DNA from 2 places in the Sphingobium sp. B7D2B genome. Region 2 is predicted to be linked to the other one. Evidence: riboswitches for the same ligand, from Rfam matches in the RefSeq annotation. Region 2 holds a riboswitch; the other holds the start of a gene.
The links. Region 2 has a riboswitch for cyclic di-GMP ahead of M2341_RS11940 (autotransporter domain-containing protein). Riboswitches for the same ligand answer to the same signal wherever they lie in the genome.
Positions count from the first base shown of each region.

Region 1 (5,226 bases), 1.9 Mb from region 2:
GGGCACATGCCCGCCTATCGAATCCTTCGCCAGCGCATCCCGGGCGACGTCCGCCAGCTTGTCGCCAAGGCCGCTCTCCCGGACGTAATGCACATAGAGCCGCAGGTCAGCCGCACGCGGCCGATCATCTCCGGCCGCGATCGTTACTTGGTAGCTCGGCTCTGCTGCCCGCGCGCCCGGCAGGCGGCTGTCGAGCGTCATGGACTGCGGGGCGGTCGGCCCTCCCTGCGCCGGACGCAGAATACGCAAGGATAACACCTGCAAATGCTCGTCTGCCTTGGCCGGCAAAGCTTGCCGATAGGTCGTGATGCATGGGACCAGTCGGTCAAGCGCTGGCTGTTGGTCGGCTGGATCAAGCCCCAGTTCCACGATCACCCTGAAACGGGATCCGCTCTCCGCGTCGTCGAGCCCCAACATCGGGATATCGCAAGCCGCAAAGCCCGCATTGAGCGCCTTGAGCTTGATGCCCGTCGCCACAGCCTCTGCATAGGCGCGGTGCAGGCGCTGCTCGCAGGCCGTGCCCACGCGGCACTGCGCCGGGTCGGCATCGATCGCGAAGCGCAGGCGTGTCAACGAATCGCCCCTCTTCACGAGCGCGACGTCATAATGGCCCTTTTGAAGATAGCTGTCGTGAAGGACGAACGCGCCGGGATAAACCGCCTCGGCCAGTGCGACCCCGGCCTTTTCTGACCCCGGACGGTCGCCACACCCTGCCAGCGCAAGCGCAGCAACGGCAGCAATTGCGATCGATGTCCATGCTTTCGTTCCAGCAGCGGTCATTACTGGTGGCACGGCCCCACGACGCGATCCACACGCAGCACAGGCCGATCATCTTCGCCCGGGATCAGCCGCCCTTCGATGGCAAGACATTGCCGTTCGTTCCACGCTGTCCTGATCGCGGCAAGCGCAGTTGGATCGCCGATCATCGGCGGCGACGGTTTGCTGCCGTCGAGGTCGACATAGAGCATAGCCTGGCGATCAGTCTGACCCGCCTGTCCCTTTGGGTCGAACAGGGCGCGGCTCGGGCACGGCTGGCGAACGCAGCGGACGCCAGTATCGCCGATGTGCAGGCGCGCCGCGTGCGCTTGATCGTCGTTCGCCACCAGAGGTGGCGGCGCCATCTGGGCACCGGCAAGGGCGAGCATGGCAATAAGGGGGGCGCTCATCTTATCTCCTGTCCTGCTGATCGTCCATGCCGGCCGCGCGGCTGTCGCGGACGACAACGGATCCCGCGAACACCACCATCGGCGCATGGTGATGGCCGGTATGGGCGCCGACCGCTCTGCCCGCCACGGTCACGTCCTGACCGACAGCGTGCTGGAGCGCGCGAAGAAGCGCTGGCTCCATGGCATGAACCTGCACCCGGTCGAACCGCTCGCTGCCGTCGGCAAACTCGCCATCCTCCAGACAGATGCGGCGCGGCAGCACCAAAATGAACACCTGTTCTTCAACATCGCCCTGAGCGACACTTTCATAATTGGGCGGGCCGGGGAAGCTCTGAAGCGTCAGCTTACCGGCAACGGTGACGAGAGCGTCTGGGCGGGTGGCGTTTACGCAACGCTGAGCGATCTCGTTCCCCGCAGCGGGCACGGCGGGCATAACGCATACGGCGCCGACCAGTGCGATCCATTCAAGCCGCACCCGTCTCACCGCGTGCGTGCGGCCCCTCAATACCACCGGCAACATGCTACCGATTGTCCAACCCATTGCGCGTCCTCGTCTCTCGGATTTGGTCCTTGTTGGCGATCATGTCATCGCGCAGCTTTTGCAGCCCTGCCCGGACTTGGGCCAACTCTTCGGCGTGGCGCTCCTTGGACGTAACGCCGTTGGCGTGCGCGGCGTCCCAGGCGAGCGCGGAATCGATGTGCGCTACGGCCGCGTCGACATCGCCGAACGCATATTCATTGATCGGCCGGCCGACGGATTCGCTCAGTGCGGAAAAGAGAGGCTGATTCTCGGCCAGCCGTTCCGGCTCGGCGGCAAGAAGGAAACGATAGCGAAGCTGGCCGATGTAGAACCAGCGTACCGCGTCATCCATTCGGCCTTCGGCCATCAGCTTCGTCGCAAGAATGTACAAGGCGGCGGGATGCACAGTCTCCGCTTCCGCAATGATTTGCTCGGGCATCTGTTGGGCGGGATCGGCGGGCATGGCTTGCTTTTCTTCCGCTGCAAGGGCCGCGGACAATGTCAGCGCAAAAGCTGGAATCAGTGCGGCTAAATTCTTGTGTGACACGAGGGCGCCCTTTTCCACAGCCATTGTGAACTTAAGCCGTCTTCCCTAGCATGCTCACGCCATCGAGACGGATAACTGATTGGTCGAGCGGCGGCATCCATGGCCGCCTTCAGTTCCAATAGACCCGCCAAGGCTGCTCCTGAGTTCCGCCATATTCCGCTAGGCGCAGCTCGTTGTCAGGCCCCAAATGCCGATGCCACGTTAGCGCGAGCGGCCGCTTCCTTAACAATCAACGCGGTACCGCAGCGCATTAACCATCTCTTTTTCCTACGAGATGATTTTATTGCTGTTAATTTTCGTAAATTGCATCTAAGGGCCGGTTAATGCGAGTCTTCTTGAAAGAAAATCAGCATTAAACCCGACAATGGCAAACCATCGGCGACGATGGGACGCAAAGCTTCCGGTCTCGAAAGAGATAGCGGGGATGCCGAAGGAACAAAAAGTGCCCGACATATCTTGTCGTGTAGTTGCGCCATCTCTCTCTAGACTTCAGCGCCCTGCTCTACAAAAATTTGAGTTCAGCCTTTCCTGCATATTTTCGTGCAGTGGGCAGCGCGATACTATATACGCCGTGCCTTCTAAGGTCGGCGCGACAAGCGCCAATGCCTCAGCCACATATCTCGGCTACAGTCCGCTCCGCCACCGCGCCCTGCATCGCTCGGCCCCGCCTGCGATCGCGCTGAGCACCCAAGTCTTTCCGCGGAGGGAGACTGGCCTTTCTGTCACAGCGGATTGGGCAACCACGCAGCCAACTGGAACGCGGCGGGCAGCCTCAGCGGGGGCGCTGAGGCCAAAGCCTTGGCCAATCGACCACAGCACTCGCTGAAAAACCAACGGGGCAGAAGCGGCGCTTTACGCCCTGCTGCTGCCGCGCGCAACGATTACATCTAAATTTTTCAGTACTTTGGGGGAAATCATGAACAAGCAAGCCAAGTTTCTCGTGTCGGCCGGTGTCACGGCCTTGTTGGTGGCGGCTTCATCCGCCGCGTCTGCTCAGAGCAGTGATCCGATCATCGTCGATGGCCAGAACGGCACCGGAAAAGTGGTCTCCGGCAACGCGGCGCTGTCCGGCAATAGCAACGTGGTCGGGAACAGCGTCGCTGTCGGAGAGGCTGATCGCCAGACGGTTTACACCAACTTCCGCACCGAAGGCGGCGCCGGCTCGGGCGGTGGTGCCGGTCTTGGCGGCGTGTTCTTCATTGATAGCGGCGCAACCCTAACGCTGAATAATGTGAGCTTTGCGAACAATCACGTCAAAGGCGGCGAAGGCGGTGGAATTGCCACGTCGTCGGTCGCGCCGATCGCGGTGTCAGTTGTCGGCGCCTCGGCAGATGCGTCCGCTGCCAGCATTTTGCAGCCGACATTGAGCGACGTGACTTACAATGGAAACGGGCAGTTCGTCGTCAACAAGATCATTTCGATCGGAGACAATACGCTCATTCAGGCCGGCGCAGGTATTGCCCAAAAGCTCGGTGACGGCTCGGTCGGCCAGGTGAACGCGACGATCACGGAGATCAATCCCGCCGGCAGCAACGCTTATGGGACGCTTAATGAAATAAGTCTGTCAGGCGGCATCGCGATCGATTCCTCCAACGTCGTCAGCGGCCTGCTGAGCGGCGGCAACACCGTCACTCTGAGCGCCCCGGCGGCGGCTGCCGATGTGATGAGGGGCCAGACGGTCTATTACAAGGACACCAATAACGTCACGCGGACTGCTACGGTCAGTCAGGTCAACTATAACAGTGACAACAAAGTCACTTCCTATGTGCTCAATGAGTCGATTTCCGCGAACGGCCCGATCGACACGCCGGCTGTATCGGCCTTCGCGGTAACACGTTTCCAGTCGGCCTCCAGCTCGACGCTTTCGAACACGATTACGCCAACCGGACCGCTAGGCGGCTTTGCCGTGGGCATGACCGTCCAGGGCGCGGGCGTTCCGGCCAACACCGTCGTTACGGCTGTCGATCTGAACAGCGGTGTCGTCACCCTTTCGAACGCGATCGACCTCCAGCAGGTGACGTCGCTGAAGGCATCCTTCAGCCCCCTGATCTCGAACGGGAGCGGCAGCGCGACCATCCAGGTGGGCTCCATCGCGGGCTTCGCGGTGGGTCAGACCGTTTCGGGAACCGGCATTCCAGCCGGTACGACGATCACCGGGATCGACCCCGACACCAAGCAGGTGACGCTGAGCAACGTCATTGGCGCCAATGGCGTCTCGGCGATCACCGCCGGCAAGTTCGTGCTCACCAGCGATCCGGTGTTGAGCGTAAATAGCGCGGCAAAGACCATCCGCCTCGCCTCGGTTTCCGGCCTCACCGTTGGCAGCTTGCTGGTCGGGGATTCGGCTATTCCGGCCAACGCGGTGATTACCGCGATCGACACCGCAACCAATACCGTCTCCTACCGGATCGATCCGGAGGCAGCCAATCTCAACAAGGGCGGTGCCATGAACGGCCTGACCACCTCGGCGCCCGCGGGCTCCAACGGTGGCAACGGTCAGTCGGGCAGTTCCTTCAACTCCATCCTCGTCGATGGCGAAGGGTCCGCCGGAACCAATGGCTATAACGGGGGCGCAAGTGCCAACGGTGCCGGCGGCGATGGCGGCAAAGGTGGCAGTGGCAGCAGTGGCAAGCCCTTCAACACCAGCCTCATCAATGCCGTTGCACAGGACGGCATCAACCTGGGGCTGAAGATTGCGCAAGGGGCCGCGGCTCTTGCCAACTTCCCCCCTGCAGCAGCGCTGTCGGCGTCATTCTACGTCGAGGTCGCCGCAGTCGGCGTGCAGCTTGCGCTTAACACCGCCAATCTCGTCACCTGGAATATCGACCTCGCGCAAGGCAAGGTCGGCCATGGCGGCAGTGGCGGCCAGGGCGGGAAAGGCGGTAACGGCGGCACCTTCTTCGGCGGTGGGGCCGGCGGCTCGGGCGGCTCGGGCGGTGCCGGCGCGACCGGGATCACGGACGGCGGCGAAGGCGGTTCCGGCGGCAACGGCG
Region 1 is NZ_JAOQOM010000001.1:644,502-649,727, reverse strand. It holds gene M2341_RS02880 (hypothetical protein) at 1-780, opposite strand, end outside; gene M2341_RS02875 (hypothetical protein) at 780-1,166, opposite strand; gene M2341_RS02870 (DUF4431 domain-containing protein) at 1,168-1,641, opposite strand; gene M2341_RS02865 (hypothetical protein) at 1,688-2,257, opposite strand; cyclic di-GMP riboswitch class I at 2,590-2,665, shown strand; gene M2341_RS02860 (autotransporter-associated beta strand repeat-containing protein) at 3,150-5,226, shown strand, end outside.
Region 1: linked by a shared signal. The riboswitch ahead of M2341_RS02860 (autotransporter-associated beta strand repeat-containing protein) and the one ahead of M2341_RS11940 (autotransporter domain-containing protein) in region 2 are both predicted to bind cyclic di-GMP.

Region 2 (5,226 bases):
TTGTGATGGTCAGCGACCCGGAGGAATTGGGATTGCGACTGATCTCGATGAGGCTTGAGTTGATCCAGCTCGCGCCGCCATCAACGGTAACGCTCCCCGCGGTGCCATTCATGCCAATGGCCGCCGAGACAGAGTTGAGCTGCCCCCCCGCCTTGATATTGAGCGAAGCCAGCTCCGCGCCGCCCACGGTCACCGTGCTGGCGCTGAAGCCGCCCGTGAGGTCAAAGGCGCCGCCGGTGACATCCAGCGCACCGTTGAAGAGAGCGCCATTGCCGGTGAAAGCGAGCGCACCTTCGCCCGCCTTGACGAACCTGCCCTGGCCGACCAACGTGCCGGCGAAGACGGTGTCGCTGCTCTGGTCGAGCACGAGCACGCCGCCATCGGTGGAGACAAGGCCAGCTTCTCCGACAGTGAGCGAGCCCAGGGTCGCCTGATAGGTGGAGCCCCCCACGCCCAGCACGCCCCCTTCAACGACATAGGCCTGACCCACACCGAATGCGTCGCTGCTGGCAGCGTTCAGCGTCCCTTCGCGGACCGTCCAGCCGGTCGTCCCTGTCCCCGTGAGCGTCCAGGTGCCGGTCCCTACCTTCACGAACTCATCGAAATCATAATATTGCGTGCCGACCAATCCGGCGTCGAATGACGCATTGATGGCGCCGCCCAGCGCCAGGGTATTGGTGCCGCTCGCGATATCCGCATCCGCGACGAGGCCGATGATGTTGGAGCCGGCATGCAACTCCAGCGTCACGTCGCCGGCGCCCATCAGAATGGCGTGGCCGAAGGAAGGCGAGGCCTCGATGGTACCGGCGTTGATGATCGTGGTCGCCGCGCTGTTGGTGACGATACCGGTTTCACCCAGGATCGACCCGGAATTGGTGATCTGGACCATGCCGCTAAGTGTGTCTGCATCGACAGCCGCGATCCCGCTCAGCGATTGCAGCGTGCCGGTGTTGCTGATGACCACATCGCCAAGCGGCGTGCGCGCCTGAACTGCGCTTCCGGTTCTGCCGGTGACAATGCCGCTGTTGGTGATGGTGATTTTACCAGAGCGGGGCGCATCCTCGTCGAAGCCGGCGACGGCGAGAATGCCGGTGGTGCCCTCCGCAATGCCTGCGTTGGTGATGGTGATATTGCCGATCTGCGAGGCGCCCTGAATCGCCGGGCCGTTGGCCGAGATAGCCTCACCCTGCTCCTGATTATCGATCACCACTTCGCCGTTCGGCGTCCAGCCGACCAGCGCCTGATTGTTGACCGAAGACACGTAGGCGTTGTTCGTGATTTTCGCCAAACCGTTGTAATTGACGACGCGGATACCCGCCGCCTGAGCCTCCACCTGGCCAGTGTTCGTCACGGTCACCTCGACCGGCTCGGCATCGTTGAAACCGCCGTCGGCGTAGATTCCCCGCTGGGTGAAGTCTGCGGCCCCGTTGGTTTGCTGGACCGTGATGGCCCCGCTATTGGTGATGTTCACCGATCCTGCGTTGGTGGTGGCAGAGATGCCATTGGTTTCCACGCCTGAGACCGTCAGCGCGGCGCCATTCTCGATCACGATGTCGCCCGCGATCTGGTTGCGAACCCAGATGCCACCGTTGCCACCCACGCTGTCAACCGTGACGTCCGGGCCCAAGGTGACCGAAATGTCGTTCCGACCCTGGATATTGGAACTGACGTTTACGCCGCCATTATCAGTGGTGCTGATCGTGGAATTGGTGATGAGCAGCGTCGACGTAATGTCGCCAGAGACTGTATTGTCCCACGTATAATAGCTGACGCCATCGCCCGTGATACTCCACTCGTCCTGTGCGCCGTTCACAGTGAGGCTGGTATCGCCTCCTTCAATACGAGCCTTAACCGACGAGGGTTCGCAGAAAAACAGGGTCACATCGCCCTCAGCCTGGCAAATGCCAGGCTCGGCGTGGGCGGCCGATGCGCCTGCCAACATCCCCGCAATGCCGACGCTGCTGAACAGACCGGCCTTGAGAGCCTGCCGAACGGCGCCGCGCGTTTTGATTGCCTTGCCCTGCATTACGAAATCCCCTCGTGTGGGCCCACCGCCCAGATGATGTGAAGGGCAAACCGCCATGCAGGTGCGGTTCAACGGGATTTGAGACAGGGATCGAAGCGCGACGACAGGGAGCGCAGCCTGAGGTTCAAACGAACCCCATGACCTTCTCACAGCAGGCTACACACGATATCCGAAAATGCTCTGTTTCATCCCCCGGTAGCCCCGCTACCCCATTGGGGCCGGAGGCTTTGCGTCCCGCCGTTACCGACAGTTTGCCCTTGTCGAAGGCAACGAACGCCCGTGAGGCGGAGCCGTCATCTTCACGAGGAATATTAACGTTAGCTGAGCGGCAGCGCAACAAAAAAGCCCGGCCTTGTCGAGATGGCGCGCATGCAGATCGGAGCCATGCAGCTGATTTGTCGTGTGAAAATTATCGCCCTCGGTCTGGAGCGGGGTCATAACCGGCCGTGTTAAGCCGATAACTATAGTTAACTTCAACGCAAGCACGACGTCGATTGCGCTGCATCCGTCGCTCTAAAATATGGTTGCCCCCCGCGACGTGATCGTTACAGCCGTCGCTGGTCGGGCAACCACGCCGAAAGGCGCCGCACTGCCTCCCGCACTTCGGCTTCCGTGATCGCAAAGCTCAGCCGGATGAACCGATGGCCATTGACCGGATCATGGTCGACACCCGGCCCCGTGGCGAGCCCAGTCTCAACGAGCAGCTTCTTGCAGAACGCCGGGCTATCATCGGTAAAGTCGCTAACATCCGCATAGATGTAGAAGGCGCCATCCGGCGGCGCGATGCGTCGCAGGCCAAGGGCTGGCAAGGCTTCCATGAGAATGTCCCGGTTGCGGGCATAAGTGGCGCGATGCGCTTCCAGCTCTGACGTGCAGTCCAGCGCCGCCAAAGCGGCATGCTGACTGATCGACGGCGCGGTCAGGAACAGGCTGCCCATATAGGCGCGGGCACGCTCGACCATGGCGCGCGGCACATAGAGCCAGCCGAGCCGCCAGCCGGGCATGCAGTAATATTTGGAGAAGCTGCTGACGATCATCGCGTCGGCTGCGAATTCTCCCATCGAGCGGCAAGGCGCGCCATAGCTCAGGCCATGGTAGATTTCGTCCGAGATGATCGCGATGCTGCGCTCTGCGCAGAGTCGGGCAATCGCCTCCAGTTCGGCAGGCGCGATGATCGTTCCGGTGGGGTTGGCCGGGCTGGCGACGATCACGCCCTGCGGCGCTGGATCGAGCGCTGCCAACGCGTATGCGGTCAACTGGAAGCGCGCCTGCTCGCCGCATTCGATCTCGACCGGCGTCATGTTGAGCGCGCGCACCGTGTTGCGATAGGCCACATAGCCCGGCCGTGCCATGGCGATCCGGTCGCCCGCCTTAAACCGGGTGCTCAACGCAAGGACCAATGCCGGCGAGGCGCCGCAGGTAAGCAGGAACTGATCCGGCTCGGCTACCATGCCGTACCGCTCCCTATAGAGTTGGACGAGCCGCGCCTGCAGCGCAGGACTCTCCCAATAGCCCATCGGATCGATGCCAAGCGCGTCGCGCGCGGCGTCCAGCGCAGCCTGCGGCGCCCCCGTGGAGGGCTGGCCAAACTCCATGTGGAGAACTGAGCGCCCCTCCGCACCCAGGCGATAGGCCAACTTGCTCAATTCTATGGCCTGAAACGGCTCGACTTCCATCAGATCATCCATCGCTCGGTACAGCGCCGATAGCCGGCGGGCGCGCAGATGCCAACGATGCAACCCCACCCCGGCCGTCGTTCGTCCTCGCGGCGCATCTGCCGTGAAATCAAAAAATTGCGCCAGCGTCGTCGGGCGCTTCGAAGAATGCTTTCGGCAGAAAGAAAACGGCAGGTCGTATTTTCGGCCTGCGCGTGACGCGCATTTTCAGGCAGTCTGTCAAGTGGCAGCTCGCAGAAACCTGCATCACGGAAGTAGGGCCTCCGACCCCCTTCAGCGGGACGGCTCCCTGAAACCAGAACTCCTTACAGCCTGAGCATAAGGTTTGATCGCCAGATACATGAGGGCCGCCCCGCCGGGGGCCATTACGGCGGCGAAGAACGCCATCGAATAGCGCAGCATGCTCTCGTCCTTCAGCAGGAAATCGGTCACCAGCGCGATGAGCAGCGGCCCGAGACCATTGCCGATGACACTGATGGTGAAGAGATACACAGCGCTGATCTGGGCCCGCATCTCGCTTGGCGTCACCATCTGGATCGCGGCATTCTGCGCAGGGGCGCTGGCGAGGCCGATGATCGAGGAGATCATGCCGCAGAAGAAGGCGAGCCAGGGGCTGGGCATGAGCGAGGTGGCGATCGCGAAGGGAGCGGACAGTGCTTGCGAATAGAAACAGACCCGCGCCATCGCATCGGGATTGCCGCGCTTGCCCATATATTCCGCGAACCAGGTGCCCAGCGTCAACGCAATCGGCGTAGAGATGAGGAGCGACAGCGCCAGCAGTGGCCCGATCTGCGCCGGTCCCCAGCCATAGGTGCGCTCATAAAAGGCCGCGCGCCACGTCATGAGGCCCGTCGTCTCGATCGCGCCGATGCCGATGCTGAGGAACAGGGGCAGGAACAATATGCGGTTTGACAGGAGATACGCCCCCACCTCGCGCAGTGGTACGCTGCCCTTGCCGCGGCGATTGCGGCGCACCGGCTCCCGCACGGTGAAGAGAAAGAGCAAGGCGGTCGCCAGCCCCGGCAGAGCGCAGACGAGGAAGACGAGCTGCCACTCGCGCATCTCGCCCAGGACCGGGATGTGGACCGGCCCCATCCCGGCAAAGAACGCCACCAGCAGGCCACCAGCCAACAACGCCGTGGCTTGGCCAGCGCTGATGCCGAGCTGATAGACCGCGAAGGCACGCGGCAGCTTCGACCGCGGCACCATGTCCGCGATCATCGACATGGACGAGGGGCCGGCGACGGATTCCGCGCCACCGACGACGCCGCGCGCGAAAAACAGCCCGCCGAAGCTCCTGGCCATGCCACAGAGCGCAGTGGCCAGGCTCCACACCGTCAGGCCGGCCGTCAGGATCATTTTGCGGCTGCGCTGATCCGCGACGCGGGCCATCGGCAAGCCGACGACCATATAGGCCGACGAAAAGGCGAAACCGATGATGAGGCTGATCTGGGTATCGCTCAGCGCCAGGTCGCGCTTAATCGGCTGGACCAGCAGATTGATGATGTTCCGGTCGACATTGGA
Region 2 is NZ_JAOQOM010000001.1:2,582,185-2,587,410, forward strand. It holds gene M2341_RS11940 (autotransporter domain-containing protein) at 1-2,026, opposite strand, end outside; cyclic di-GMP riboswitch class I at 2,218-2,292, opposite strand; gene M2341_RS11945 (pyridoxal phosphate-dependent aminotransferase) at 2,572-3,702, opposite strand; gene M2341_RS11950 (MFS transporter) at 3,976-5,226, opposite strand, start outside.